Regions from separate parts of the Shewanella sp. GXUN23E genome, predicted to be linked through region 2. Evidence: predicted binding sites of a transcription regulator. Region 2 holds the regulator's gene; each other region holds the start of a gene.

Region 1 (10,347 bases), on a different contig from region 2:
GTGGGTATCTGGGGGAGAATCCGACTACAGTGGTGGATCTGTCCGAGGGCGAAGTGGAAATCGTGCGTCAGGGCGCCGGTGACCTCGCGCCGTTTCTGTAAACGGGGCGTAGCATTTCTTTTATCGCGGTGGAATTGCAGGTATAATCGCGCGTTTGGCGGGTTTCCGCCGGATGTTGGGGCAAACGTGGGGAGCTCATGCAGGGCGCACAACAAGTCTTACCTTTAGCTGTTGTACGCGGCGAGCCGATTTCCGAGCTCCCGGCTGATCTGTTCATTCCGCCTGAGGCGCTGGAAGTTTTTCTGGAAGCCTTTGAAGGTCCATTGGACTTACTCCTGTACCTGATCCGCAAGCAAAAGCTGGATGTGGTGGATTTACCGCTGCAGCAGATCGCGGCTCAGTACCTGGAATACATCACTTTGCTGACCGATGCCCGGGTAGAGCTGGCGGCTGATTATCTGGTGATGGCAGCCACGCTGGCGGAAATCAAATCCCGTCTGCTGCTGCCCAAGATGGTCACTGAAGATGAGGAAGAGCTCGATCCCAGAGCTCAGCTTATCAAGCAACTGAAAGCCTATGAGGTAATTAAGTATGCGGCAGAGGCCATGGACGAGCTGCCTCGGTTGGAGCGGGATCTGTTTCAGGCCAGTGCTCAGGTGGCACCCGGCGTCAAGCCACAGTTGCTGCCGCCGGATGTGTCGCTGGGCGAATTGGCCCGTGCCTTCGCCGGGGTATTGAAACGGGCTGAAGCATACGCGCACCACGAAGTGAAGCGAGAGACGCTGTCAACCCGTGAGCGCATGAGTCAGATCCTGGCGATGCTGGAAGGCGAAGCGTTCACGCCATTCACTAAATTGTTTACTGTGTCAGAAGGCCGCGCCGGTGTGGTGGTGACCTTTCTGGCGCTGATGGAGCTGGTGAAAGAACTGCTGGTGGAGCTTTACCAGCGTGAGCCCCTGGCAATGATTTACGTTAAGGCCCGCTGATGCAGATCAATCCTGAGCAACTCAAGCAACTGATTGAAGCCTGTTTGTTTGTGCAGGCCAAACCCATCACCCTCAAGGAGATGAGGGAAACTGTGCTGGCACCTTTCAGCGTGTCCAGAGAGCGGATCCGCACGGCAGTGGAAGAGCTGCAGCGCGACTACCTTCCCCGGGGCGTACAACTGGTGAAAGTGGCCGGTGGCTATCGTTTCCAGAGCCGGGAAGAACTCAGCCCTTACCTGCAGGTGTTGTGGCAGGAAAAGGCGCCCAAATATTCCCGGGCGACACTGGAGACGCTGGCGGTGATCGCCTATAAGCAGCCGGTGACCCGCGGGGACGTAGAACAGGTTCGCGGTGTGGCTGTGGGCAGCCATACCATTAAAGTGTTAATTGAACGGAATTGGATCCGTGTAGTGGGTCATAAAGAGGTGGCGGGCAGACCGGCACTGTATGCCACCACCACGGAGTTTTTATCATATTTTGGCCTGGATACCCTGGCGGACTTGCCTCCGCTGACCGATCCTGAGTCATTGGCCGCCTTGTTCTCCAACCGGGAGCAGGCGACAGAGCAGTTAGAAGAGTCGACTAATGAGTGAAAAATTGCAGAAAGTCTTGGCCCGCGCAGGCCATGGCTCCCGTCGTGAGATGGAGGCATGGATTGCTGCAGGACGAGTTAGTGTAGACGGACAAATCGCCAATCTGGGCGACCGGGTCGAGGCCGACGCCAAAGTGCGTATCGATGGCCGCGCCGTGTCGTTGAAATCGGCCGATGACCTGGTGTGCCGGGTACTGGCCTATCACAAACCTGAAGGGGAAATCTGCTCCCGGAAAGATCCTGAAGGCCGTCCAACCGTGTTTGACCGCTTGCCCAAGGTGCGTGATGCACGCTGGGTTGCGGTAGGTCGTCTGGACATCAACACCTCAGGTTTGTTGCTGTTCACCTCAGACGGTGAACTGGCCAACCGCCTGATGCACCCTTCCAACGAAGTGGAGCGTGAATACGCAGTACGTACCTTCGGTGAAGTGACCGAAGCTGCCGTGCAGCGTCTGCGCAGCGGCGTGATGCTGGAAGATGGCCCGGCCCAGTTTGACTACATCAAGTCAGCTGGTGGTGAGGGTATCAACCAGTGGTGGCATGTCGGCTTGCGTGAAGGTCGTAACCGTGAAGTACGCCGTCTGTGGGAATCCCAGGAAATCCAGGTCAGCCGCCTGATCCGGGTTCGCTACGGCATGATTGAACTGCCGACCACACTGCCTCGCGGTGGTTGGATGGAACTGTCTCTGGAGCAGGTGAACTATCTGCGTCAGCTGGCGGGTATGGATCCTGAAACCCGCAGCCTGTTGGGTGCTGATAAACACAGTGTGGCCCGTGCCAAAGTGCGCAGTGCTAAAATCAAGCGTGCAGTACGCAAGCATAAAACGACGACAGGCAAGCCTCGTCAGAAGCCCAGCCGTCAGCGCAGTTAATCTCTGCCGACGATAGGCTTAAGGCTTTATCCTGTTGATTAAAAAGGTCGCATTTGCGGCCTTTTTGTTTTTAGGTCAGACTGATAGCCATTCTTTTCTACGTATTTACCCCAGCAAGGAAAGCACTATGCAACTTAAATCAGTCGCTTGCATCTGGGATAAGGGCGAACACAACGCCTTTACTGATCTGTGCCATTTTCAGGGGCGTTTTTACTGCATCTTTCGTGAGGCCAGTGCCCATGTGAGTGATGAAGCGGACCTGCGGATCTTAAGCTCGGCAGATGGCAACGACTGGCATCCGCTAGCATTGCTCTCTATGCCGGGCAAAGATCTGCGTGACGGCAAGTTGCTGGCACATGATGACAAACTCTTGGTGTATGGCGCGGCGGTAGACCGCTGTGAGGGCATAGATCCTCACAACTGCCTTGAGTCCTGGGTGTGGCAAAGCAGAGATTCAGCCAGGGGCATAGCGTTTGGTGAGCCCAGCGTCACAGTCTCCGAGCGTAACTACTGGCTGTGGCGGGTGCGGCAGGATGGTCAATCCGCTTCAAATTCAGCTTCCACTCTACATCAAAATCCAGCTTTACAGTCAATCTCAAATCCAGGCCTAAAGAAACACAGTGCAGATAGTGCTGCCCATGGTCAACAAGCCTGTTATGGCGTGGCCTACAGGGCAGGCCCCGAGGGCGATGTGCGTCTGTATCACAGTGACAATGGTATTGATTTTGAGTGCCTGCTTGCGCCGCTGAACGCATCCGGCTATGTCAATGAAGCCGATTTGCTGTTTGAAGACGGCAGAGCCGAGATACTGCTGCGCCGTGACCCGGTATGGGGGCCGGAATTTACAGGCCTTCTGGGCTCATCTTGTTATCCTTATACCGATTGGCAATGGCGGGAGCTAAGTTGCCGCATTGGCGGCCCGGTGATGTTTTCATGGCAATCCCGACTCCTTGCCGTGGTGCGCCTATATGACAACGCTATTCGTACCTCGCTGGTGGAAATTAACAGACAAAGCGGCGAAGTGACTGAACATCTGACGCTGCCTTCAGGCGGCGATACCAGCTACGCCGGTGTGGTGCTCGAAGGTAATACCCTTTACATCAGTTACTACTCATCCCATGAGGGCAAGAGCAATATTTATTTTGCCAATGTAAATATGGATGCATAGCTTTTGGCTAATGCTGACAAAAAATCCCCGCAATTGCGGGGATTTTCAGTTTAAGGACGATTACTCATCATCATCCATAAAGTCGAGGTTCGGCTTGGGCTTTTTGCGCATTGGCGCGTCACCCACATCCACACCTGTAATAAAGCGTTTATCACGCTTGGGGGCTGGCTTGTCGGCGGCCTTCTTGGCCGGACGCTTGTTTGCTGGCTTGGCGGATGCCTTATTGCCTGCGGCGGCTTTCTTCTTCGGCGCCTCTTTCAGGCCGCTGAATCTGGGCTCAAGGCCGGGCAGGGTGCTGAAGTCAAAGGTCTTGCGCAGGAACACCTGCACCTTTTTAAAGTTCAGCCAGTCTTTCGGGCCGACCAGCGAAACTGCATCACCCTTGGCGCCGGCGCGGCCGGTACGACCGATGCGGTGCACATACTCTTCGGCAAACTTGGGCATATCAAAGTTAACCACCAAAGACACATTGACCAGATCCAGGCCGCGACTGGCCACATCTGTGGTCACCAGAATTTGCTGTTGACCGCGGCTGAAGCTGTCCATGATCTGATTACGGGCGCTTTGCTTGAGATCGCCACTTAAGGCCGCGGTAGAGAAGCCCTGCTCAGACAGCAAAGTAGCCAGTCGGTCGGTGTCGCCACGGGTGGCGGTAAACAGAATGACCTGCTTGTGCTCTTCCTGCTTCAGCAGTGCCAGCAGCACGGCTTCTTTGTGGGTGAGGTTGTCACACAGGAATATACGCTGGGTGATGTCGCTGTGCTCTGTGTGGCTGGCGCCAATGGCAACGTGTTCAGGCTGCTTCAAAAGCTCTGCCGCGATGTCGTTAACTTCGTTGTGATCCAAGGTGGCCGAGAACATCAGGGTCTGGCGGCGTCGATGATCCGCCGCTTCATGGATAGCCTTGAGCTGTGGCGCAAAGCCCAAATCCAGCATACGGTCGGCCTCATCCAGAACGAGCAGCTCCAGACCGTTGAGATACAGCTGCTTCTGGAACAGGTGGTCCGTTACCCGGCCCGGGGTGCCCACAATAAAGTGTGGGTCTTTGGCCAGAGCCTTGGCCTGATCGTTGAAATTTTCCCCGCCAAGAATGGCGACTGCTTTGTACTGGGTATTGGCAATCAGCAATCGCAGCTGACTGTATACCTGATGGGCCAGCTCGCGGGTGGGCAGCAGGATAAGTACGCGCGGATCTTTCTTTGACAGCGCCTTGGTGGAGATGACTCTCTGCATAGCCGGCAGCAGGAAGGCCAGGGTCTTGCCTGAACCTGTTTTGGACGATGCCATCAAGTCACGGCCGGACAGGGCGACCGGAATAGCCTGCTCCTGAATGGGGGTTGGGGTAGTGAGTCCCATGTGATTGAGGCTGGCCAATAAACGCTTGTCCAGAGAGAAATCGGAAAATTGCAAAGGTGTACTCCTAATGGAAGGATTGAACTGCCGTTATTGCCGGCATCATGGTGCCAAGCCGGGTCCGCCGGGATGATGCCCGCCTTCACTGTAAAAAATGACGCGCTATTGTATACCCATGCGCTTCGGGGTTAAACCCAATTCCGGTGTCGATGGATATTTGTGTGGTCAGTGTTTGCTGTCATTGGTCTGTCAGTCACAACTGATATACTGGCCGCAGATGACCGCAGCAGATAACAGGAGAAAAGGTGTGGCAGGACACAAGCCGTTGACCATAGGGCTGGCACTGGGCAGTGGCGCAGCCAAAGGCTGGGCGCATATTGGTGTGCTTAAAGGGCTGGCAGAGCTTGGAATTTTTCCGGATAAAGTGGCTGGCTGCTCGATTGGTGCGCTGGTGGGCGCTGCCTATGCCAATGACAATCTGGATGAGCTGGAGTCCTGGGTCAGGGGATTTTCCCAGTGGGACGTGCTGGGGCTGCTTGATCTCAGTTGGCGCAAAGGCGGACTGATTGGCGGCGAGCGGGTGTTTAACGTGCTCGAATCCCATATTGGTGATGTGCGCATTGAAGATCTGAAATTACCCTTTATCGCGGTGGCGACCGATCTCTATTCAGGTCAGGAAATCTGGTTCTCTGAAGGGGAGCTGAGGCATGCGGTGCGCGCGTCATGCTCCATGCCGGGTATTTTGTCACCGGTTAAGCAGGGTGAGCGCTGGTTGGTGGATGGTGCTGTGGTCAATCCGGTGCCGGTCTCCGTCGCTCGGGCAATGGATGTGGATGTGGTGATTGCGGTGGATTTGAGTGGTGAGCGACGCCGGCGTATTCAGGCGGTGCCGGTGAGCCTCAAGAGTGAGCCCCCCTCCGCCGCGGATATTGTCAAAGCTGATGCTCACAGTGCGACCGGTTTTACCGATCTGCTGGCCCGTGGCCGGGAATACCTGACCGGGCTGACCGACGTATTTACCAGTAAACCCCGGCAGGACCCTGGCATGCTGGCGGTGATGTCGCAGTCGATGGATATTCTGGAGCAGCGCCACAAGCGCGCCAGGTTGATGGGTGATCCACCGGATGTGTGCATTCTGCCCCGGGTCGGCGACATTGGCATTATGGAGTTTCACCGCGCCGAAGAAGCGATAGCCGCAGGCGAGCAGGCGGTGCTCAGTGCCAGACATCAGATTGAATTGGTATTGGGATTGTGATGTAAACACCTTTACTGATTGCAGTGGTTTAACAATTCCCGTTGAAAACACCCGGTTTGTTACCGGGTGTTTTCGTTTCCGGGCGTTTTCGGGTAAGCGTGCCGGCATTAAATGTTGAAACTGCGTTTGGCCGCACATTTGCCCTGTGACTAGCGCCATTAACCTGGGTGGTCAAGGAGATCCTGGTCACTTTTTGGGGGCAACGACACTAATGACTCACGCTTTGAACTGTTACCTGAATAACTTGATCCAGATCAAAGCAGACGTCGTTCGCTTGGCGCTTAATACGCAACATCTTGTGTTCTAGTACTCACAAGGCACTATATATAGTAAATGCCTTGTCCAGCTTGGGAGTGATAAAACCTTATGCCAGTTGTGATTAAGCGGGACGGTTGCCGTACCTCTTTTGACGGTTCCAGGATTAGGGACGCGGTAATAGCTGCTGCAAGATCTGAAGGGATTACAGACGTTGAATATGCGCAAACCGTGGCTGATGTGGTCAGTCAGGCCGTTGCACATCTGGACGAAGTGGAGATCTCTCATCTGCAGTCTCTGGTAGAAAACCAGCTGATGGAAGGCCCCTACAAGCAGGTTGCCCGCCACTATATTGAGTACCGTCATGACCGCGATGTGTGTCGTGAAACCTCAAGCCGTCTGAACATCGAAATCCGTGGTCTGATTGAGCAGAGCAATGCTTCTATTCTCAATGAGAACGCCAACAAAGACTCCAAGGTGATCCCGACTCAGCGCGATCTGCTGGCCGGTATTGTCGCCAAGCACTATGCCAAGTGTCATATCCTGCCCAAGGATGTGGTGGGCGCCCATGAGCGTGGCGAAATTCACTATCACGATCTGGATTACTCGCCTTTCTTCCCTATGTTCAACTGTATGCTGATCGATCTGGCCGGCATGTTGACCCAGGGCTTCAAGATGGGCAATGCCGAGATTGATACTCCTAAGTCTATCTCTACCGCTACTGCGGTCACGGCGCAAATCATCGCCCAGGTAGCCAGCCACATCTATGGCGGCACCACCATTAACCGTATCGATGAAGTGCTGGCACCGTTTGTGACCAAGAGTTACGAAAAACATCTGGAAATTGGCCGTGAATGGGCGATCCCTGATGCCGAAGCCTATGCTCACAGCCGCACCGAGAAAGAGTGTTATGACGCGTTCCAGTCGCTGGAATACGAAGTCAACACCCTGCACACCGCCAATGGTCAAACGCCATTTGTAACCTTCGGTTTTGGTCTGGGTACCAGCTGGGAATCCCGTTTGATCCAGCAGTCAATGATGAAAGTGCGCATTGGTGGTCTGGGCAAGAACAAGAAAACCGCAGTGTTCCCGAAACTGGTGTTTGCTATCCGTGATGGCATCAACCACAAGGCCGGTGACTGCAACTACGATATCAAGCAGCTGGCGCTCAAATGTGCCACTCAGCGCATGTACCCGGACATTCTCAACTATGAGATGGTGGAAAAGGTGACCGGTTCCTTCAAGACCCCAATGGGCTGTCGCAGCTTCCTGGGTACCTATGAAGAGAACGGCGAACTGATCCATGAAGGCCGCAATAACCTGGGCGTGGTGAGTCTGAACCTGCCGCGTATCGCGCTGGAAGCCAAAGGCGATGAAGCTGAGTTTTACCGTCTGCTGGATGATCGTCTGGCCATTGCCCGCAGGGCGCTGGATACCCGTATCGAACGTTTGCAGGGCGTGAAAGCCCGCGTTGCACCTATCCTGTATATGGAAGGTGCCTGTGGCGTGCGCTTGAAGCCGGATGACGAAGTGTCAGAAATCTTCAAAAATGGCCGCGCGTCGATCAGTCTGGGTTATATCGGTCTGCATGAAACCATCAATGCCCTGTACGGTACAGATGAACATGTGTTTGACAGCGCAGTACTGCGTGAAAAGGCCGTGAATATCGTTAAGCACCTGAAAGCTGCCACTCAGGCCTGGAAGGACGAAACCGGTTATGGTTTCAGTCTGTACTCCACCCCGAGTGAGAGTCTGTGCAGCCGCTTTGCCAAGCTGGATGCCAAAGAGTTCGGTCTGGTTGATGGCGTGACTGACAAAGGTTATTACACCAACAGTTTCCACCTGGATGTGGAAAAGAAGGTCAACCCTTACGACAAGCTGGACTTTGAACAGCCTTATCCTGAGCTGGCCAATGGTGGTTTCATTTGTTACGGCGAATACCCCAACATGCAGCACAATATCGAGGCGCTGGAGGATGTGTGGGATTACAGCTTCAGCCGCGTGCCATACTATGGCACCAACACGCCGATTGATGAGTGTTACGACTGTGGCTACACCGGCGAATTCACCTGTACCAGCAAGGGCTTTACCTGTCCCAAGTGTGGCAACCACGAGCCAAGCCGGGTGTCTGTGACCCGCCGTGTATGTGGCTACCTGGGAAGCCCTGATGCCCGTCCGTTCAACCACGGCAAGCAGGAAGAAGTAAAGCGTCGGGTTAAGCATCTGTAACTGCACGACTTTGTATTAAAAAAGGCGCTCCTTGAATAAGGGCGCCTTTTGTCCTTTTCCGGCAGGAGAAATAAGATGAATTATCACCAGTATTATCCCATCGATGTGGTTAATGGTCCCGGCACCCGTGCCACCCTGTTTGTCTCGGGTTGTGAACATCAGTGCCGCGGCTGCTATAACCAGAGCACCTGGGATCCGCGCTCCGGCCATCTGTTCGATGAGGCCATGGCTGATACCATCATCCGCGATTTGAACGACACCCGGGTCAAGCGCCGTGGTTTGTCCCTGTCCGGCGGCGATCCGCTGTTTCCCGGTAACCTCGCTGCCATCAAGGCGCTGCTGGAGCGGGTGCGCTCAGAGTGTCCCGGCAAAGACGTATGGCTGTGGACCGGTTATACCCATGAGCATTTGACGCCTGAGCAGCAAGCCGTTGTGGCGTTGGTAGATACCTTGGTGGATGGCAAGTTTGAGCAGGCGCTGCAGGACCCGTCACTGGCGTTTCGCGGCAGCAGCAATCAGCGAATTATCTCCCTGAAACCAGTGGAATAAGCGCCGCAATACTCGGACTCATTGGCGATATCTGATATAATCCCGCCATTCGCCGTCAGGCTTCCAGAGGTTTAGTCATGAATTTAAAACAGGAACTGCAACAGCTGCACGATAAGCTGGACAAATTCCGCCGTAAACTTGTTGCAGCAGAGCAACGTGGTGACACTGCCATCGTGATGCAGTTCAAGCGTGAAATTGCTGCCACCACCAAACGTATCTCCGCCATCAAAGGGCAGCAGTCCAGAATTCTGGGTAAAGAAGGCCAGCAGCTCAGTGCCATGGCATTTCGTCGTGAGCTGACCAGTGCCGAGCAGGCTGACATGGGTGCCCTGAAGCGCGCAGTGAAAGGTCTGGTAGTGGTACACCCGATGACCAAACTGGGTCGTGAAATGGGGCTGGAGCGGGTAACCGGTTTCGCACCAAAGCCATTTTAATTGTCGGGCTACCGCCGCATCGGGGCCGGAAGATGACAAAGGGGCCGGGTGCCCCTTTGTTGATCCTGTCGTCAAAACCGGACTTTTACCGAAACCCCGTAGTTGAAGTGTGACGCGATGGACAGACGGGCATTCAATTAAATCAGACTATTCCGGTCGGGTAAAAAAACACATAGAATACCTGACTCGTTTTCTCAGCCGCCAAGGGGTTGAGAGCAGGATTTTTTGAAAGGTACGAATTCGTCCCAGGCCTTTTCTATAGCAGGCTTAACCGTACCCGGTAACCGGGTTGTTCGCACTTTTCTCAAGGTAATAAGTAATTTTGATCAGGGAGGATTGCTGTCTCACGGAAAGAGAGCAGTCGTTAAGGTTGATTCATGTCGATTAAATATATCGCAACGTCCAAGCTGCCAACCCCTTGGGGGGTATTTGCCATGCATGGCTTCGAAGACACAGAAACCGGCAAAGAACATGTGGCGCTGACATTCGGAGATCTGTCAGGCGAGCAGCCCGTGCTTGGACGCATCCATTCAGAATGTCTCACCGGAGATGCGCTGTTCAGTTTACGCTGTGACTGTGGTTTTCAGCTGCAGACCGCAATGCAGAACGTTGCCGAAGCCGGTCGGGGCTTTATTCTTTATCTGCGTCAGGAAG
Region 2 (10,347 bases):
GCCATCAGTATTGCTTATCTGTCAGCTGTCGGCGCCGCCACCATGGCGTATTTTGCCGGTCTGGCGATTATTCCCCATCTTTCTGTGCCCACTTCCATTGAGGCCCTGCGGCATTTGCCCGAGGCGCTGTTCAAGCTCAATATTCCACCGCTGATGTCAGTGATGAGTGCGCTGGTGATTGCCATTGTGCTGGGGATCGCTGTGCTCTCTACCCGTGCCCGTCAGTTTGAAGCCCTGCTGGGAGAGTTTGAGTCCATCATGTTGTTTGTCGTCAAGCGCATGGTGATCCCTGTGCTGCCATTCTTTGTGGCGGCGACTTTTGCCGGGTTGGCCTACGAAGGCACGCTGACTGAGCAGTTGCCTGTGTTCCTCAAGGTGGTAGTACTGGCGATTGTCGGCCATATCATTTGGCTGGCGGTGCTCTATGGCATTGGCGGCGCGCTGTCGCGCAAAAATCCCTGGCAGGTGCTGAAGTTCTATGGCCCGGCTTACCTGACGGCTGTGGGCACCATGTCGAGTGCCGCGACCCTGCCGGTGGCGCTGGAGTGTGCCCGTCAATCGCCTGTGCTCAAGCGCGATACCGTGGATTTTGCCATCCCGCTGGGGGCGACCATCCATCTGGCAGGCTCTGTGTTGACCGAAACCTTCTTTGTGATGGTTATTTCCCTGATGCTCTATGGCGCGCTGCCATCCATGGGCACCATGGCACTGTTTATTCTGTTGTTTGGGATCTTCGCCATCGGCGCACCGGGTGTGCCGGGCGGCACTGTGATGGCCTCCATGGGACTGGTAGTCGGCGTGCTGGGCTTTGATGAAACCGGGGTGGCGCTGCTGCTGGCGGTATTTGCCCTGCAGGACAGCTTTGGTACCGCCACCAATGTTACCGGCGATGGCGCCATCGCGCTGATGCTAGATGGTTTGTTCCCAGATAAACAGCAGGACGCCTGATAGTAAAACCAATATGAAAAAAGCGCTGCAGATGCAGCGCTTTTTTGTTGTTACGACAGAGGCTTACTTGCCTGCTCCGTTGCCGGTCAGGGTAGTGCCACCTGTGCCGGGCAGCAGCTCAAAGCCCATATTGAACTGCACCATCATGGCCATCAGTTCATCCAGCAGTTTGGCGTTACCGGTCACTTTGGCCTTGCCGCTGCTGACCTGATCTTTAAAGCTGGCAGCGCCCATCATTACAGGCTCCAGATCGCTGCGGTTAATGGCTATGGTCAGATCCGGCTTGGCCGCCTGCTGGCCCTTGATGTTGGTCAGTACCGAGTTACTCAGCTCCACCACATACTTCTCGCCATTGTCCGGGGTGATAAAGTTGATGATAAAGGCCTTACCTTCCGCCTTGGCGGCATCAAGCTGAATGCCGAGGAAGTCCAGCCAGAGATCTGTGCCCATGGCGCGGATCATGTCAGGCCCTGTGCCTTTGGGCGACGCGCCCTTGGGAATGCCGTTTCGCAGCTCATAGGCGGCAGCCAGGAAGCTGTTGCGCAGGCTGGGGCTTTCTTTTTGATAACCTATCTGTTCATACACATCCGCCAGTAAGTCTTTGGCGGCCTGATTTTGTGGCTCGGCAAACACCAGCTTGTTGAGGATCTCGGTGGCCATCAGGTACTCACCCTGATCGTACAGCTGCTTGCCCTTGGCCATGATCTTGTCAGCTCCGCCCATCATCTCCACGTACAAAGGCGCGGAATCTTTTGGTGACAGCGGGATCAGGGTGGCCGGGTTGGCATCCCAGTAACCCAGATAACGGTTGATCACCGCGCGGCTGTTGTGGGCCTCGGAGCCGTGGTAGCTGTGGGCTGCCCAGTTCTGCTCCAGACTCTTGGGCAGTTTGTACATATTGTGAATTTCATTGATGGTCACGCCCTGATTGGCCAGGTGCAGTACCTGATTGTTCAGGTGACCATAGGCATCCCGCTGGGCACGCATCACTTCCTGAATGCGCTCATTGCCCCAGCGCGGCCAGCTGTGGGAGGCAAACATCACGTCGGCGTCCTGGCCATAGAGGTACAGGGCTTCGTTGATGCCTTTGGACCACTTGAGCGCATCACGTACCTGAGCGCCGCGCAGGGTGTAGATGTTGTGAATCGTGCCTGTGATGTTTTCCGCGGCCCAGAAGGCTTTCCAATCCGGGAACCAGGTGTTCATCTCCGCTGGCGCTTCGGTGCCCGGGGTGTTCTGGAATACCATCTTGACGCCATCGACCGTCATCTCTTCGAAGTCATCCTTAATCACCACAGTGGGCGGGATTAACCCCAAATTACCGGCGGCAGTGTTTTTACCGATGGACTGATCCACATGGCCGTAAGGGCTGCGGGGCAGTAGTACGCCATACTGGAAGAACATGCGGCGGGTCATGGCATTACCGGCGTAGACGTTTTCCGATACCGCGTGATCCATAAAGCCCACCGGGGCAATAATCTTCACCTTGCCGCTTTTCACATCCGCTTCGTCCACCACGCCGCGCACGCCGCCGAAGTGGTCACCATGGGAGTGGGAGTAGACCACGGCCACCACAGGTCGCTCACCCAGCTGCTCATTGATGAATTTGAGCGCGGCGGCAGCGGTTTCCTTGGCGGTCAGCGGATCGAACACAATCCAGCCTGTGTCACCCTTGATAAAGCTGATATTGGCCAGATCAAAACCGCGCACCTGATAGATTTTACCCGGCACCACTTCATACAGGCCGTAGGCCATGTTCAGCACCGCCTGGCGCTGCAGTGATGGGTGCATGGTGTCGAACTGCTTGTCTTCCAACAGCCAGCCATAACTGCCCATATCCCAGGCGACATTACCGGCTTCCGCCATAATCTGCTTGTATTTTGGGGCGGCGATAAAGCCACGGGAGGCTTCTTCAAAGTCGCGCTTATCACTCAGAGGCAGGGTATTGCGCTGCTGCTGTTGCCTGGCCTGAGTAAAAGAAGAAGGTTCTTTGCCTTTGGTATCGAAATGTTTGGATGGGTCGGCTGAGATAACCCCGCCGCCACCGGCAGCCAGTGATGGGGTTGAAAGGGTCAGAAGTGCGGTGAGCACCGCGCTGCGCACTGATAAGTCCTTGTTTGCCATAGTTCACTCCATTGATAAGACCAACTGTCGTGGTTGATATTTGACCGCTTTATTTAATAGTGATTTGGTAATTTTCACAATGGGTTGGATGAAAAACTGCCGTCTGAAAGTCAATAAAAAAGCCAGTGCTGGGCACTGGCTTTTGGCGGGAACAAACTGAGCCTGAGCTTACTTGGTCATACGCTTGTACTTGAGACGGTGTGGCTCAATCACATCAGTGCCACAGGTGTCTTTCAGCCAGGTCGAGTACTCGGTGTAGTTACCTTCGTAGAAGTTCACCTTACCCTCATCGCGGTAGTCCAGGATGTGGGTACAGATACGGTCGAGGAACCAACGGTCGTGCGAGATCACCATGGCGCAGCCCGGGAATTCCAGCAGGGCTTCTTCCAGCGCGCGCAGGGTTTCCACGTCCAGATCGTTGGTTGGTTCGTCGAGCAGCAGTACGTTGCCACCGGACTGCAGCAGCTTGGCCAGATGCACACGGTTGCGCTCACCACCGGACAGCTGACCGATGATCTTCTGCTGATCGCCGCCGCGGAAGTTGAAGCGGCCCACATAGGCGCGGCTTGGAATTTCAGTGTTGTGGACGCGGATGATGTCCTGACCACCTGAAATCTCTTCCCAGACAGTGTTCTTGTCGTTCATGGAGTCACGGAACTGATCCACAGACGCCAGTTGCACAGTCGCGCCGATATCGATTTCGCCACTGTCTGGCTGCTCGGCGCCACTCAGCATCTTGAACAGGGTTGATTTACCGGCACCGTTGGCACCGATAATGCCCACGATGGCGCCTTTTGGGATAGAGAAAGACAGATCGTCAATCAGTACCCTGTCACCATAGGACTTGGTCAGGTTGCGCACTTCAATCACCTTGTCGCCCAGACGTGGGCCAGGTGGAATGAACAGCTCGTTGGTTTCGTTACGGCGCTGATAGTCACTGGTGTTCAGCTCTTCGAAACGGTTCATACGCGCCTTGCCCTTGGACTGACGGCCCTTGGCACCCTGACGTACCCACTCCAGTTCTTTGGCAATGGTCTTCTGACGGGCGCTTTCAGCGGCCGCTTCCTGCTGCAAACGGGCATCTTTCTGCTCCAGCCAAGAGGAGTAGTTACCTTCCCATGGGATACCTTCACCACGGTCCAGTTCCAAAATCCAGCCAGCGGCATTGTCCAGGAAGTAACGGTCGTGGGTAATGGCCACCACTGTGCCTGAGTAGTCTTTCAGGAAACGCTCCAGCCAGGCCACGGATTCGGCATCCAGGTGGTTGGTGGGTTCGTCGAGCAGCAGCATGTCTGGCTTTTCCAAAAGCAGACGACAAATCGCTACCCGGCGGCGCTCACCACCGGACAGATTTTCAATCTTGGCATCCCATTCTGGCAGACGCAGGGCGTTGGCAGCACGCTCAAGGGCGTTGTCCAGGTTGTGGGCATCGTGGGCCTGAATAATGGCTTCCAGCTCGCCCTGCTCCTTGGCCAGAGCGTCGAAATCGGCATCCGGCTCGGCATAGGCGGCATACACCTCATCCAGACGAACCAGTGCGTGTTTGGCTTCAGACACGGCTTCTTCAATGGCTTCTCGCACGGTCTGCTCAGGATCCAGTTTGGGCTCCTGAGGCAGATAACCGATTTTCAGTCCGGGCATAGGCCGGGCTTCACCCTCAATCTCGGTGTCCACCCCTGCCATAATGCGCAGTAAGGTCGATTTACCTGAGCCGTTCAGACCCAGAACACCAATCTTGGCGCCGGGGAAAAAGCTTAAGGAAATGTCTTTAAGAATGTGCTTTTTGGGGGGAACGATTTTCCCTACCCTCAGCATGCTGTAAACAAACTGAGCCATGGTTGATTCCTGTGTTCAAAATTGCCCGAAGTTTACTAAATTGCTGCTTTGACTGCCAGAGAACCGGATGTCGGCAATGTGAGTATTTGACCAAAATATCGACACAGACCAGAGACTTGTGAATTTACGCGAGTCATTCTATCGGTTGTCTGAAATGGGCAGGTTGGGCGGGCGGTGAGCTTTGACGCTGAACTGAGTTTACGCTCAGGCGAACAAGCCGCCATAAATGTGTAATTATTTGAATAAAAACAAATATTGAAGTTGTCTGAGACGGTTTAAGGTGACCATGAGCCAGCTTGTATACAGGCATGCAACAATTTCAGGGTCACCGGACTGTGATTGTGATCAATCGCGGAGTAGAATACCGCGCAACCCTACAATAATACCAATCCGCATAGGAGTTTAGTTGCTCGGCGAGAGTGAAAAATACGCAGGCAACAGGTTGCCCGCAATGGCGTTGATACCGCCTGAGCGATGAGCACCGGAGTCTTCTACGCGGACAGGTATAAGGCATAAAAGCTAAGATTTTATTAATTTAACAGCCGGAGTAAGCATGCTGACTAAAGACATGAATATCGCGGATTACGATCCAGATCTGTTCGCGGCGATTGAGGATGAAACCCGTCGTCAGGAAGAGCATATTGAACTGATCGCGTCAGAGAACTATACCAGCCCACGCGTGATGCAGGCTCAGGGTTCTCAGCTGACCAACAAGTATGCTGAAGGCTATCCTGGCAAGCGCTATTACGGCGGCTGTGAATATGTCGACAAAGTAGAAACTCTGGCGATTGAGCGTGCCAAAGAGCTGTTTGGTGCTGTGTATGCCAACGTGCAGCCACACTCAGGCTCACAGGCTAACCAGGCGGTGTACATGACGCTGCTTAAGCCGGGCGACAAGGTGCTGGGCATGAATCTGGCACACGGTGGTCACCTGACTCACGGTTCGCCGGTCAACTTCTCCGGTAAGCTGTATGACATCATCCCTTACGGCATCGACGAGACCGGTAAGATTGATTACAACGAGCTGGAAACGCTGGCATTAGAACATAAGCCAAAGATGATCATTGGTGGTTTCTCTGCTTACTCAGGTGTGGTTGATTGGGCGCGTATGCGTGAAATCGCTGACAAAGTCGGCGCTTACCTGTTTGTCGATATGGCTCACGTAGCGGGTCTGATTGCCGCTGGTGTGTATCCTGATCCGCTGCCACATGCGCACGTGGTGACTTCTACCACCCACAAGACGCTGGCCGGTCCTCGTGGCGGTATCATACTGTCTGCCCATGAGGATGAAGAGCTGCACAAAAAACTGAACTCTGCGGTATTCCCGGGTGGTCAGGGTGGCCCGCTGATGCATGTCATTGCCGGTAAAGCGGTGGCCTTCAAAGAAGCGCTGGAGCCTGAATTTAAGGTGTATCAGCAGCAGGTTGTGGCCAACGCCAAGGCGATGGTGGAAGTGTTCCTGTCCCGCGGCTACAAGATTGTCTCCGGCGGCACCGAGAATCACCTGATGCTGGTGGATCTGATTGACAAAGACATCACAGGTAAAGAAGCTGACGCTGCGCTGGGCCGCGCCAACATCACAGTGAACAAGAACTCAGTGCCAAACGACCCACGTTCTCCGTTTGTGACCTCCGGTATCCGTATCGGCACCCCGGCCATTACCCGTCGTGGTTTCAAACAAGATGAAGCCAGACTGCTGACCGGCTGGATCTGTGATGTGCTGGATGACGTGAACAACGACGCCAACATTGAGAAAGTGAAGCAGCAGGTGCTGGAACTGTGTGCCCGTTTCCCGGTTTATGCCTGAGCCGGATTGATGCCAATGGCATGAGTTATTTGCCAATTGTAGAGCCACTCGGCTTTTTCCAATGGGGCAAATAGGATAGACTTTGATGGCCGCCGGATGCACAGGTATCCGGCGGCCATTTTTGTTCTGAATTATGCTGCCGGAGGCACAATGCACTGTCCGTTTTGCAACGCAACCGATACCAAGGTGATTGACTCACGTCTGGTGGGTGAAGGCCATCAGGTTCGTCGTCGCCGGGAATGCACTGAATGTCACGAGCGTTTTACCACCTTTGAAGGCGCCGAACTGGTGATGCCGCGGGTGATTAAACGTGATGGCAGTCGCCAGCCTTTTGATGAAGAGAAGCTGCGTGGCGGCATGCTCAGGGCGGTGGAAAAACGTCCGGTTTCCATCGATCAGATTGAGCAGGCGCTCAGTAAAATCAAATCCATGGTGCGGGCGACAGGGGAACGTGAAGTGCCCTCTGAAATGATAGGTAACCTGATGATGGAGCAGTTGATGCATCTGGACAAGGTCGCCTATATCCGTTTTGCGTCCGTTTACCGGGCGTTTGAAGATGTTTCTGAGTTTGGTGAAGCCATCGCCAAGCTGCAAAAGTAATACTGCAAGCCGACATCCGGTTCGGTGGAAACTGCCTCATGACGTGGTCTGCTCACGATATCCAAATGATGGCCCGTGCCATCCAACTGGCCAAACGCGGCCGGTTCACTACGGCTCCCAATCCCAATGTGGGCTGTGTCCTGACCCTCAACGATAAGATAGTCGGCGAAGGTTTTCATATTCAGGCCGGTGGCCCCCATGCCGAAGTGCATGCCCTGCGGATGGCGGGTGATAAGGCCCGCGGCGCCACCGCCTATGTCACGCTTGAGCCCTGCAGCCATTATGGCCGCACCCCGCCCTGTGCCAAAGGTCTGATTGAGGCTGGTGTGGCGCGGGTGGTGGTGGCCATGACAGATCCCAACCCTCAGGTGGCCGGTCGTGGCATCAATATGCTTAAAGACGCCGGTATCGAGGTGCAAACCGGTCTGCTGGAAAACGATGCCCGTGCGCTCAATCCCGGATTTTTGACCCGCATGGAAACCGGCCTGCCATTTGTCACCGTCAAAGTGGCGGCCAGTCTGGATGGCAAAACTGCCTTGTCCAACGGCGTATCCAAATGGATTACCGGCCCACAGGCCCGCAGCGATGTGCAGCGTTTGCGTGCCTGCCATTCAGCGTTGGTGACCGGGGTCGAGACGATCCTGGCCGACAACCCAACCCTGAATGTACGTTTTGATGAGCTCGGTTACGTCGTCGAACAGACAGGTGTACTGACTTTAGCGACAGTGCAGCAGCCCCTGCGGGTAGTGCTGGACTCCCGCGCCAGACTGACCGCTGAACAGGCATCAAACCTGTTTGGCTTTGCATCACCCATTTTGCTGGTATCGACCCAAGTCTACAGTGCGGCGCAATTGGCTGGTTTCCCTGCGCATGTTGAGACCCTGGTGCTGGCGGATAAACAGGGCAGGGTGGATTTAACTGCGCTGCTGACTGAGCTGGGCAAACGGGTGAATTCGGTACTGGTGGAAGCTGGTGCCACGTTGGCGGGCGCCTTTGTTGAGCAGCAAAAGGTCGATGAGCTGGTGCTGTATCAGGCACCAAAACTGCTGGGCAGTCACGGCCGTAACATGCTGGTGTTGCCGGACTGGCAATCCATGGATAGCATTCCGGCCATGACACTATTGGATGAGCGCAAACTTGGCTGCGATCGGCGTTTTATCTTCAGTTTGCAAGGCGCACACTGATTGACAGAATTTGCAACTCAGGACGCACGCGGCCTGAGTCCACAGAGTGAGTAATTATGTTTACCGGCATTATTGAAGCAGTAGGAAGCATCCGGCAAATCCAGCGTCGTGGCGATGACATTCGCCTGACGGTCGCCAGTGGCAAACTGGATTTGAGCGATGTCAAACTGGGTGACAGTATCGCCACCAATGGCGTGTGTCTGACTGTAGTTGAACGTCTGGCTGATGGTTATATCGCTGATGTATCAGCGGAAACTGTGGCGTTGACCGGTTTTAACCGCTATCAGGTGGGCACCAAAGTCAACCTGGAAAAGGCGGTGACACCAACCACCCGTCTGGGCGGTCATATGGTGTCCGGTCATGTGGATGGCATTGCTACTGTGGTCGAGCGCAGCCATCGCGGCGCGGCGATTGAGTTCTGGCTGGAGGCCCCTTCTGAGCTGGCCCGCTATATTGCCCATAAGGGCTCGATCACCATCGATGGCGTCAGCCTGACCACCAATGAGGTGGATGGCAGACGCTTTCGTCTGACCATAGTGCCGCATACTGCCAGCGAAACCACTTTATTGGATCTGCAGGCTGGCAGTCAGGTCAATATCGAAGTGGATCTGGTGGCCCGTTATCTTGAGCGGCTTATCAGCGCAAAGGACGATGACAAATCTGCCGGTGGCGTCACCATGGAGTTGCTGGCGCGAGCTGGTTTTATGCGGTAATCGACAGAAATTCAGCAATAACTTCATACAATGCTGAGAGTGTTTCTTTCCAGTAAAGCAAATTAAAGGTCTTACAATGGCGCTACATACAATCGAAGAGATCATTGAGGATATTCGTCAGGGCAAGATGGTAATCCTGATGGATGATGAAGACAGGGAAAATGAAGGTGATCTCATCATGGCCGCCGAGATGGTGACCCCGGAAGCGATTAACTTTATGGCGACCCATGGTCGCGGTCTGATCTGTCAGACCATGACCCGCAGCCGCTGTCAGCAGCTGAACCTGCCCCTCATGGTCAGCAATAACAATGCCCAGTTCTCTACCAACTTTACCGTATCCATCGAGGCCGCCGAGGGTGTGACCACGGGGATCAGTGCCCATGACCGCGCAGTAACAGTCAAAGCTGCTGTGGCCCGGGATGCCAAGGCATCGGATCTGGTGCAGCCAGGACATATCTTCCCGCTGATGGCGCAGGAAGGCGGGGTGCTGATCCGTGCCGGTCACACTGAAGCCGGTTGCGATCTGGCCCGTCTGGCCGGATTTGAGCCTTCCGGCGTGATCGTGGAAATTCTCAATGAAGACGGCACCATGGCCCGTCGTCCGGATCTGGAAGTGTTCAGTGAAAAGCACGGTATCAAAATCGGCACCATTGCCGATCTGATTGAATACCGCAACAACACCGAAACCACTGTGGTGCGTGAGGCTGAGTGCCTGATGCCAACCCGTTTTGGTGATTTCACCATGGTGACCTTCCGCGACACTATCGACAACCAGCTGCATTTCGCCATGGTTAAGGGTGAAATCACTGAAAATGTGCTGGTACGTGTGCATCTGCCAAGTACCTTTAATGATCTGCTGTTCTCTGAACGTAACCAGAGCCGCAGCTGGCCGCTGGACCTGGCGATGGAGCGCATTGCCGATGAAGGTGGTGTACTGGTGCTGCTGGGCAATGAAGAGACCACAGACGATCTGCTGGCCAAAGTGCGTGCCTTTGAAGCGGAAGATAAAGGTGCTCAGCCAGCGGCCGCCAAGTGGCAGGGAACTTCCCGCCGTGTCGGCGTGGGTTCACAGATCCTGGCCAGTCTGGGCGTGACCAAGATGCGCCTGCTCAGCTCCCAGAAACGTTATCACAGC
Region 3 (10,347 bases), on a different contig from region 2:
GCTCAGTGGCAGACTCGGCTGTTTCATCAAGGCCAGATAGTCATCAAAATGCACCTGGCGGAAACTGTGGTGCTCTTTATCTTCAGGCAGCAGTTGTTTCATCTCTTCGCGAAAACCATCGCGGGTCACCAGTTTATCTACCCAACCGAGATTGATGGCAACCTGAGCCGGCTGGCCATTGGCCTTGTCCAGCTGCGCCAGATAATCTTCAGCGCTGAGCGACAGCTGATCTGGCTGCAACTGGCGGTTGACTGCCACTGTGTCCGAATAGGATTGCCATAAACCATTCAGCAGTGCTGTGTTGGCCTCTTTGGCTGCTGGCGACATATCATCGCGAAGGAATGGCTCAACCGCTGACTTGTAGGTTCCGACCCTGAATACGTGAGTTTGCACATCCAGTTTTTCCAGCGCACTTTTGAAATACATCTGGTAGCTGGAGAGGCCATCTATCATCACGCCGCCCTGTGGGTTGAGATAGATTTTATCAGCATAACTGGCCAGCAAATATTGCTGCTGATCGAAGAAATTACCGTAGGCAAATACCTGTTTGCCTGAGGCTCGAAATTCGTTCAGTGCTTCGCCAATGACCTGCAATTTACTCATACCGGCACGGCGCAAATCCGGCAGCACCAACACGATGGCCTTGATCCGGCTGTCTACTTCGGCGTTATGTATGGTATCGAGCACATCTGCCAGCAGGATTTCGTGCTCATCGGGATTATTCTTGCCCTGACTGAACAATGCTTCGATGGGGTCCACATAGCGCTTCTGATCCACAATCGAACCGGAAAGCTCCAGCACCAATGCGGTATCCGGCTTAACGCTGACCGGCTCTTCTTCGGTCATTGCCACTATCAAAGCTGCCAGCAGTCCAAAGACCAGAAGATTCAATATAAGTTTGCGCAGGCCGTTTACCGTGCGCCACAGTCCGACAAAAATACGTCGAATAACAGATGGTTTCGTCGACATCCACAGTCGCTCCTCAAAATAACTCTCGGGCTTATGCTAACTCAGATCCCCGGAATCCGCGCCTCTCATTTGTAAAGTAATTTAACAATCATGGTGCAGTGAGATGTTGAGCTCATTTCTGCCTCAGGGTATGCTGCGTTAAATCACATGTTTTAAAAGGGTGTTTGAATGCCGGCAGAGCAAATGATAACAACGCAGGGATCTGCGGATACTCCCTATCCACATTTACTTTCATCACTGGATCTGGGCTTTACCACCCTGAAAAACCGGGTGTTGATGGGGTCCATGCACACCGGGCTTGAAGAGGAGAAAGGTGGTTTTGAAAAACTAGCGGCGTTCTACCGCGAGCGGACAGAAGGTGGGGTCGGTTTGATTGTGACCGGGGGCATCTCCCCCAACTTGCGCGGCCGTTTGGCACCCCATGCGTCGCAGTTGAGCTTTCCCTGGCAGGTCAGTAAACATCAGATAGTGACCGACGCAGTGCATCAAGCCGGTGGCAAAATCTGTATGCAAATCCTGCATGCGGGACGTTACGGCTATCATCCGTTTTCCCAGGCTCCGAGCGCCATTAAAGCGCCGATTACTCCTTTCAAACCCTGGGCCATGGCGTCCTGGCAGGTGAAACGGACCATCAGCGCCTATATTCGCTGCGCCAGACTGGCAAAAGAAGCCGGTTATGACGGTGTGGAAGTGATGGGCTCTGAAGGGTATCTGATCAATCAGTTCATCAGTGCCCGCACCAACAAACGCAGCGATGAATGGGGTGGCAGTTTTGAAAATCGCTGTCGCTTGGCACTGGAAATTGTCAAAGGTATCCGGGCAAAAGTTGGCCGCGATTTTATTATTATCTTCCGTCTGTCCATGCTGGATTTGGTTGATGAAGGCTCGAGCTGGGATGAAGTCGTACAGCTGGCCAAGTGGCTGGAATCAGCGGGTGTAACCCTCATTAATACCGGCATTGGCTGGCACGAAGCGCGCATTCCCACCATTGTCACCTCTGTGCCCCGCGCGGCCTTTGCCTGGGTGACAGAAAAGCTGAAAAGCGAGGTGTCGGTGCCGCTGGTGGCCACCAATCGCATTAATATGCCGAATGTCGCAGAGCATATTCTGGCTTCCGGTCAGGCCGATATGGTGTCGATGGCGCGGCCGTTTCTGGCCGATCCTGAGTTGGTCAACAAGGCTGCGTCTGGTCGTGCAGATCTGATTAATACCTGTATCGGCTGTAATCAGGCTTGTCTGGATCATACCTTCTCGATGAAACGGGCGACCTGCCTGGTGAATCCGCGCGCCTGCTTTGAAACCGAACTTAATTTTACGCCGGCTCAGATCAAAAAACGCCTTGCTGTGATAGGCGCAGGACCTGCCGGCATGGCTTTTGCTGTTTATGCTGCGCAGCGCGGCCATGACGTGGTGGTGTTTGAGGCCAGAGGCGAGGTCGGCGGTCAGTTCAATCTGGCCAGTAAAATTCCCGGTAAAGAGGAGTTTGATGAGACGATTCGTTATTTCGATGCTCAGTTCAAGGCGCTGGGGATCAGCTTGAAACTCAATACCCGTTTTACCGCCGAGACGCTGCAGCATGAAACCTTTGATGAAGTCATTTTGGCAAGTGGTGTGGTACCGCGTAAGGTCAATGTCCCCGGCTTTGATTCTCCCCGGGTAGTGACTTATCAGCAGGTGCTCAGAGGTGAGGTTGATGTTGGTCACAAGGTCGCCCTGATTGGCGCAGGTGGCATCGGTTTTGATATGGCCCATTACCTGTGTGAATCGGTCTCCAGTACGGTTAACCCGGATGTTTGGTATCGTCAATGGGGCGTGGATACCGGCTATCAACACCGCGGCGGATTGATGGAGCCGGTGCCCGGCGAGCATGTACCACTCAGGCAGGTGTATCTGCTGCAGCGGAAAACCTCGAAAATTGGTCAGGGACTGGGCAAAACCAGTGGCTGGGTGCACCGCAGTGTTATCAAGCAGCATGGGGTGATCACCAAAACCGGTGTGAGTTATGAAAAGCTGGATGAGCAGGGGTTGCACATCCATATCGGCGAGGCCGCTGAGGTATTGCCTGTAGATACGGTGGTACTGTGCGCCGGACAAGAATCCAATCGCGAACTGGAAGCTGAGTTGCGCGCCACCGGACTTCCGGTACATTTAATAGGTGGCGTAGATGTAGCCGCCGAACTGGATGCCAAACGCGCGATCCGTCAGGGCGCCGAGTTGGCCGCGCAAATATAATCCCGCCTGCTCCTGCAGGTCGGTCTGCAGGAGCTTATGATGAAACGACTCTGGTTATCGTTATCCCTGCTGGTGCTGCTTGTCAGTATGGTCAGCAGCCTTTCTGTGCCTGGCGCTCAGGCCGGCGACTTCAATCCTGAATTGGCGGCGCAAACCGGGGCGGATGACTATGGCATGAAATCTTATGTCATGGCATTTCTCAAAGCCGGTCCCAACCGTGAGGGTACAGAAGCGAAAAAGGCTGAATTGCAGCGCGCCCATCTGGACAATATCAAACGTCTTGCCGATGAAGGCCTGTTGGTGCCGGCCGGGCCTTTTCTGGACGATGGTGTGCTCAGGGGGATCTACATTTTCAATGTTGCCGATATTGACACAGCGAAAAAGCTGACTGAGTCAGATCCCGCAATTCAGGCGGGCAGTCTGGTTATGGAGTTACATCCCTGGTATGGCTCGGCGGCTCTGATGCAAATCAATCAGTTACACAGCCAGTTGGCCAGGAAGGGGATTTAACCGTGAACATGGCAGTGACAAAAACAGCAGAGACAACATGAAGTGAATACAACACTGACAACATCTGTCACCCGGAAATGACAAGCTGCCATCAACCGGGTGCAGATGAACGTTACTCTCAGTCCTGCAACAGCGTTTTACGTAGCTGGTGAGGAGGGCGGGTAATGACCTGAACGCCTTGTGAAGACAGGTCGAGATTGACATTGCTGTCCGGCACACAGCAGCAGGGCAGACATTCGTCCGCTGCCAGTGACGCCAGTGGTGGCGTCAGGTAGGTCACCTTGCCAGCCAGCAGGCGTGTCTTGCACGCGCCGCAATAACCACTGCGGCACTCAGAGAAAATCTTAATCTTTTTGAATTCGAGCGCTTCCAGCAAGGTGCTGTGCTGCTGATTAAACAGCAGCACAGGCTGGCCTTGTAGGCTGACGATGGGGTCTTTTTTAAAGATCAAAGTCAAGGAACTCATTTTCATCGATGGAAGAGTCAATCTGACCCACCAGGTAAGAGGAGACTTCCACTTCCTGCGGGGCGACCTGCACTGAATCACTTTCCAGCCAGTTTTTCATCCATGGCAGTGGGTTACTTACCTCTGTGTATGGCAGGGGCAGGTTAACGGCCTTCATACGTTCATTGGTGATGTATTCCACATACTGACACAGGATATTTTCGTTCAGGCCAATCATGGAGCCGTCCTTAAACAGGTACTTGGCCCACTCTTTTTCCTGCTCGGCGGCGCGGACAAACAGGTCGTAACACTCGGAGTAACATTCGATGGCAATCTCTTCCATCTCAGGATCATCCTTGCCGGACTGCATCAGACTCAGAATATGCTGAGTGCCGTTCAGGTGCAGGGCTTCGTCACGGGCGATCAGACGAATAATCTTGGCATTCCCTTCCATCAGCTTGCGCTCGGCAAAGGCGAAAGAGCAGGCAAAACTGACATAGAAACGGATGGCTTCCAGTGCGTTCACTGACATCATGCACAGATACAGTTGCTTTTTCAGCGCCCGCAGTGACACCGTGATCTCTTCACCATCAATCCTGTGAGTACCTTCACCGTGCAGTTCGAATACCTGAGTCATACGAATAAGTTTGTCGTAATACTCAGAGATATCCGCCGCCCGCTTGAGGATGTGCTCGTTCACTACGATATCGTCAAAAATCTTGCTGGGATCGTTGACGATATTACGGATGATGTGCGTGTAGGAGCGCGAGTGAATGGTCTCGGAAAATGACCAGGTTTCAATCCAGGTTTCCAACTCAGGCAAAGACACCAGTGGCAAAAATGCCACGTTGGGGCTGCGACCCTGAATGGAGTCCAGCAGCGTCTGATACTTGAGGTTGGAAATAAAGATATGCTGCTCGTGGTCTGGCAGCTTGTTAAAGTCGATTTTGTCGCGGCTTACATCAACTTCTTCCGGACGCCAGAAGAAGGACAACTGCTTTTCAATCAGCTTTTCAAAGACTTCATACTTTTGTTGGTCATAGCGCGCGACGTTCACCGGTTGGCCAAAGAACATGGGTTCTTTGGTGGCATCGTTGGGTGTTTGACAAAAAGTTGAATAAGTCATGGTGTCTTCCTGATAACGGGGGCCCAAGGCCCCAACAAACTCACTGGGTGATGATTAGATCTTACAGGCGCCGCCTGCACAGCCATCATCTTCCTTCTCAAGGGTTGTCAGACCATCTAGCTTGTCTGAGGCGCCATCGCGGGTGTTGTGATAGTACAGAGTCTTCACACCCAGTTTGTATGCGGTCAGCAAATCTTTCAGCAGCTGCTGCATGGGGACTTTATGGCCGGTAAAGCGGCTTGGGTCATAATTGGTATTCGCAGAAATCGCCTGATCCACGAACTTCTGCATGATACCCACCAGTTGCAGATAGCCTTCATTGCCCGGCATTTGCCACAGGAGTTCATATTTGTCTTTCAGCTCATCAAAATCCGGCACGACTTGCTTAAGCTGACCATCTTTACTGGCTTTGACGCTGATAAGACCGCGGGGCGGCTCAATGCCGTTAGTGGCATTGGAGATCTGCGATGACGTCTCTGACGGCATCAATGCCGACAGGGTTGAGTTACGCAGGCCATATTGCATGATGTCCTGACGCAGGGTTTCCCAGTCCAGGTGCAGTGGCTCATTGCAGTACTCATCCAGTGCCGACTTATAAGTGTCAATCGGCAGAATGCCCTGAGAGTAAGTGGTCTCGTTAAAGGCAGGGCAGGCGCCTTGCTCTTTGGCCAGCTCCATCGACGCCTTCAGCAGATAGTACTGAATCGCTTCAAAGGTTTTGTGAGTCAGGTTGTTACCACTGCCGTCAGAGTACTTCACACCGTTCTTGGCCAGATAGTTGGCGAAGTTAATCACACCAATACCCAGAGTACGACGGTTCATGGACGCAATATGTGCGGCCTTGATGGGGTAATCCTGATAATCCAGCAGGTTGTCCAGTGCACGTACTGCCAGTGCCGCCAGGTGCTCCAGCTCATCCAGGCTCTCAATGGCGCCCAGGTTCAAAGCAGACAGGGTACACAGGGCGATTTCACCGGTTTCATCGTCGATGTTGTTCATCGGCTTGGTTGGCAGCGCAATTTCCAGACACAGGTTGGACTGACGGATTGGTGCAACCTTGGCATCGAACGGACTGTGAGTGTTACAGTGATCCACGTTCTGGATATAGATACGACCGGTTGAGGCGCGTTCCTGCATCATCAGCGAAAACAGCTCAGACGCTCTGAGGGTCTTCTTGCGAATACTGCTGTCCTGCTCATAGAGTTCATACAGACGCTCGAATTCATCCTGATCTTCAAAGAAGGCATCATACAGGCCCGGTACGTCAGAGGGACTGAACAGCGTAATGTTGCCGCCTTTGATCAGACGGGTGTACATCAGCTTGTTGAGCTGCACGCCGTAATCCAGATGACGGATACGGTTGTCTTCAACACCTCGGTTGTTCTTCAGAACCAGCAGTGATTCTACTTCCAGGTGCCACATAGGGTAGAACAGGGTCGCTGCACCACCACGCACGCCGCCCTGAGAGCAGGACTTCACCGCAGTCTGGAAATACTTATAGAATGGAATACAGCCGGTGTGGAAGGCTTCACCACCACGAATTGGACTGCCCAGAGCGCGGATACGGCCGGCATTGACGCCGATACCGGCGCGCTGACTCACATACTTCACAATCGAAGAGGCGGTCGCATTGATGGAGTCCAGGCTGTCACCACACTCGATCAGCACACAGGAGCTGAACTGACGGGTAGGGGTGCGCACGCCGGACATGATTGGCGTCGGCAGTGAAATCTTGAAGGTCGATACCGCATCATAGAAGTCTTTGATGTACTGCAGGCGGGTCTCGCGCGGATAACCCGCAAACAGACAGGCGGCCACCAGAATATACAGGAACTGGGCGCTTTCATAGACTTCGCCGGTGACCCGGTTTTGCACCAGATACTTGCCTTCCAGCTGCTTGACTGCTGCGTAAGAGAAGGTCAGATCGCGGCTGTGATCTATGTAAGAGTCCATCAGATCCAGCTCTTCCCTGCTGTAATCTTCCAGTATGTGTTTGTCGTACTTGCCCAGATCGACCAAGCGGGTGACATGGTCAAACAGTGCCGGTGGTTCAAATTGACCATAGGCTTTCTTGCGCAGATGGAAAATTGCCAGTCGCGCAGCCAGGAATTGATAATCCGGTGACTCCGGAGAGATCAGGTCAGCAGCGGCCTTGATAATGGTCTCATGGATAGCTTCGGTGGGAATACCGTCATAAAACTGCAGATGTGAGCGCAGTTCTACTTCGGAAACAGATACCTTGTCTAATCCTTTAGCTGCCCAGGTAACAACGCGGTGGATTTTATCGAGATCGATATTTTCACGCTCTCCACTGCGTTTAGTGACTGTCATATTGCTATTCATTGAAAATAGGCCCTGATGTAATAGACATAAAACACCCTTGCATGTCGCTACTGCTGAAACTCTGAACGCTGATTTGCCGCTGAGGCTGAAGGGGGCGAGAAAGACTGTCAGCGCGCCGCACTCCCGGCTTTTTGTGAGCCGTGTTATTAGTGTCCAGTTTTCAAGCGACACACAATATATGGTGTCAATTTGAAACTTAACTACAAGATAGTGAGGTGAGGCCACTTTTGCAAGTTGCAAATCAGGTGACATCCTGTGGATAATGTGAGGATAAATAAGCGGTGTAAGCGGGGGCTAACCCCGCAGGCAAATAGCTTTAAGTATTTCTGATTTGCTGGTGAAAAATTATCTGATTGATACGTTCACAACCGATCGATACTTTATCAATCGACTGGCTGATCTCTGTGGGGGATCAAATCAGATCCAGCAGGGATCGCGGATCGCCAAGCTGGGCAAAACTAGGCCAGCTATCAACCGCATCATCATCAGCAATATACCCCCAAAGCGCTACTATACCTGTCATTCCAGCGGCCTGTGCAGCCAGCAGGTCACGTTCAGCATCACCCAGATAGCATACCTGAGCAGGGTTGACGTTGGATTGCATAGCGCCCAGATACATGGGGGCAGTGTCCGGTTTGGCGCGGGTACAACTGTCGCCACTGATAATGCAGCGCATCTGCCCGGTCAGATTGAGTCGATCCAGCAGTACCCGGGTATAGCGGGCCGGTTTATTGGTGATAACGCCAGTGGATATGTTCCGCTCTGCGAGCCCCACAAGCAGCGTCTCCATGCCATCAAATAGCGTGGCGTATTGACCATTGGTGGTGTGATAGTGCTTTAACAGGGCATCTCGCACCGCAAATTGCGTGGCTTCATCGACATCTGGCGCGCCGGCTTTAGCCAGCGCCAGACTACCGTGTGAAGCAACAGGGCGCATGGCTTCAAGCGTTGCGCCTGCCAAGCCAAGCTCTGCTAACGCCAGATTCAGTGCAGCCACCAGATCCGGCGCAGTATCCACCAAAGTGCCATCCAGGTCGAACAGCACAGCTTTGATTTCTGGTGTGACGAGGGACATCAGTCGACCTTCTGGGTGGCAATCATATAGTTAACTTCCACACTTGAGGTGTAGCGGAACAAGCCGGTCAGCGGGTTGTAGGTGATGCCGTGGGCGTCGCGACACAAAAGATCTGTGGTATCCACCAATGCCATCAGCTCTGAAGGGCGGATGAACTTGCTGTGATCATGGGTGCCTACGGGTAACATCTTCAGCAGATATTCAGCGCCCAGAATGGTTTCCACATATGAACGCAAATTGCGGTTAATAGTGGAAAAGAACACCCAGCCATCGGGTTTGACCATGTCACAGCAGGCCTGGATCACGGAGCGTGGGTCCGGCACATGCTCGAGCATCTCCATACAGGTCACCACATCATATTGCTCGCGATGACTGTCACGATGGGCTTCAGCTGTATTTTTGAGGTAATCAATAGCGACACCGGCTTCCAGTGCGTGCAGACGGGCCACTTCCAGCGGCTCTTCACCCATGTCCAGTCCTGTGACCTTGGCGCCAATGCGGGCCATGCTTTCTGACAGAATGCCACCGCCGCAGCCGACGTCCAGTACCTGCTTACCAAACAAGCCACCTGCTTTTTCATCTATATAGTTAAGGCGCAGAGGATTGAGTTCATGCAGCGGCTTGAATTCGCCCTTGGGGTCCCACCAACTGGCAGCCATTTTTTCAAATTTGGCGATTTCTATGGGGTCGACGTTGTAATTCTGTTCCATGGTTACCCTGACGTGTTGATTGCAAAACGCCAACATTATGAATCAGGCAGGAAAAATAAAACAGCGGTGCAGACCTCATCTGATTTAATCCAGGTCAAGGATTTAGTGCGGTGGTCAATAATTAAACGATAAAAGCAGGGATTTTACCGGATTAACCTGAATTTGGACTTCAACCACCTGAATTTGACGAAAATTGTTGCCTTTTTAAGCCGAGCAGAGCGGGCGGTTGATTTCATTCTGACTTGGCTCTGGCGACATTAAATAACTGTGTTAGAATGCCAAATCACGTTTGTTGGCTGAACAAGGCACAGGTTGCGGCGCGTCAGCTAAATTTTCAGGGGATCGAGCAGTTTATGACTGATCTGGCTTCATCTATTTCGCCAATTAATATTGAAGACGAACTCAAGAATTCGTACCTGGATTACGCCATGAGCGTAATCGTGGGGCGTGCATTGCCTGACGTACGCGACGGTTTGAAACCCGTTCACCGCCGCGTGCTGTTCGCAATGAATGAACTTAAAAACGATTGGAACAAGCCATATAAGAAGTCCGCACGTGTCGTCGGTGACGTAATCGGTAAATATCACCCACACGGTGACAGCGCGGTTTACGACACTATCGTACGTATGGCTCAACCATTCTCTCTGCGTTATACACTGGTGGATGGCCAGGGTAACTTCGGTTCCATCGACGGTGACGCCGCAGCAGCGATGCGTTATACGGAAATCCGTATGCAGAAGCTGGCACATCAATTGCTGGCGGATCTGGAAAAGGAAACCGTCGATTTCGTTCCCAACTACGATGGCACCGAGCAGATCCCCGCCGTGTTGCCTACCCGTATTCCTAACCTGCTGGTTAACGGTGCCTCTGGTATCGCAGTAGGTATGGCGACCAACATTCCACCGCACAACCTCAATGAAGTGGTGCAGGGGTGTCT

Evidence for each region. The regulator NrdR, encoded in region 2, represses ribonucleotide reductase genes. The targets are predictions, from matches to a motif close to AAACACNANATNTNGTGTTT.
Region 1: nrdD (anaerobic ribonucleoside-triphosphate reductase) is a predicted target of NrdR. The motif match lies at 6,511-6,530, and genes of this name have one in related genera.
Region 3: nrdA (class 1a ribonucleoside-diphosphate reductase subunit alpha) is a predicted target of NrdR. The motif match lies at 7,793-7,812, and genes of this name have one in related genera.

Annotation. Positions count from the first base shown of each region.
Region 1 is NZ_JBOZWP010000007.1:91,063-101,409, forward strand. It holds gene ACRRUX_RS08675 (L-threonylcarbamoyladenylate synthase) at 1-101, shown strand, start outside; gene ACRRUX_RS08680 (segregation and condensation protein A) at 198-986, shown strand; gene scpB (SMC-Scp complex subunit ScpB) at 986-1,579, shown strand; gene rluB (23S rRNA pseudouridine(2605) synthase RluB) at 1,572-2,450, shown strand; gene ACRRUX_RS08695 (exo-alpha-sialidase) at 2,578-3,618, shown strand; gene ACRRUX_RS08700 (DEAD/DEAH box helicase) at 3,679-5,028, opposite strand; gene rssA (patatin-like phospholipase RssA) at 5,279-6,226, shown strand; gene nrdD (anaerobic ribonucleoside-triphosphate reductase) at 6,593-8,710, shown strand; gene nrdG (anaerobic ribonucleoside-triphosphate reductase-activating protein) at 8,786-9,259, shown strand; gene ACRRUX_RS08720 (YibL family ribosome-associated protein) at 9,337-9,693, shown strand; gene ribA (GTP cyclohydrolase II) at 10,071-10,347, shown strand, end outside.
Region 2 is NZ_JBOZWP010000005.1:184,505-194,851, forward strand. It holds gene ACRRUX_RS07155 (dicarboxylate/amino acid:cation symporter) at 1-948, shown strand, start outside; gene ACRRUX_RS07160 (alkyl/aryl-sulfatase) at 1,012-3,072, opposite strand; gene ettA (energy-dependent translational throttle protein EttA) at 3,241-4,908, opposite strand; gene glyA (serine hydroxymethyltransferase) at 5,462-6,715, shown strand; gene nrdR (transcriptional regulator NrdR) at 6,866-7,315, shown strand; gene ribD (bifunctional diaminohydroxyphosphoribosylaminopyrimidine deaminase/5-amino-6-(5-phosphoribosylamino)uracil reductase RibD) at 7,354-8,499, shown strand; gene ACRRUX_RS07185 (riboflavin synthase) at 8,556-9,212, shown strand; gene ribBA (bifunctional 3,4-dihydroxy-2-butanone-4-phosphate synthase/GTP cyclohydrolase II) at 9,289-10,347, shown strand, end outside.
Region 3 is NZ_JBOZWP010000029.1:27,111-37,457, forward strand. It holds gene sppA (signal peptide peptidase SppA) at 1-969, opposite strand, end outside; gene ACRRUX_RS19190 (FAD-dependent oxidoreductase) at 1,153-3,201, shown strand; gene ACRRUX_RS19195 (YciI family protein) at 3,238-3,711, shown strand; gene yfaE (class I ribonucleotide reductase maintenance protein YfaE) at 3,830-4,177, opposite strand; gene nrdB (class Ia ribonucleoside-diphosphate reductase subunit beta) at 4,152-5,282, opposite strand; gene nrdA (class 1a ribonucleoside-diphosphate reductase subunit alpha) at 5,337-7,625, opposite strand; gene ACRRUX_RS19215 (HAD family hydrolase) at 8,038-8,700, opposite strand; gene ubiG (bifunctional 2-polyprenyl-6-hydroxyphenol methylase/3-demethylubiquinol 3-O-methyltransferase UbiG) at 8,700-9,410, opposite strand; gene gyrA (DNA topoisomerase (ATP-hydrolyzing) subunit A) at 9,764-10,347, shown strand, end outside.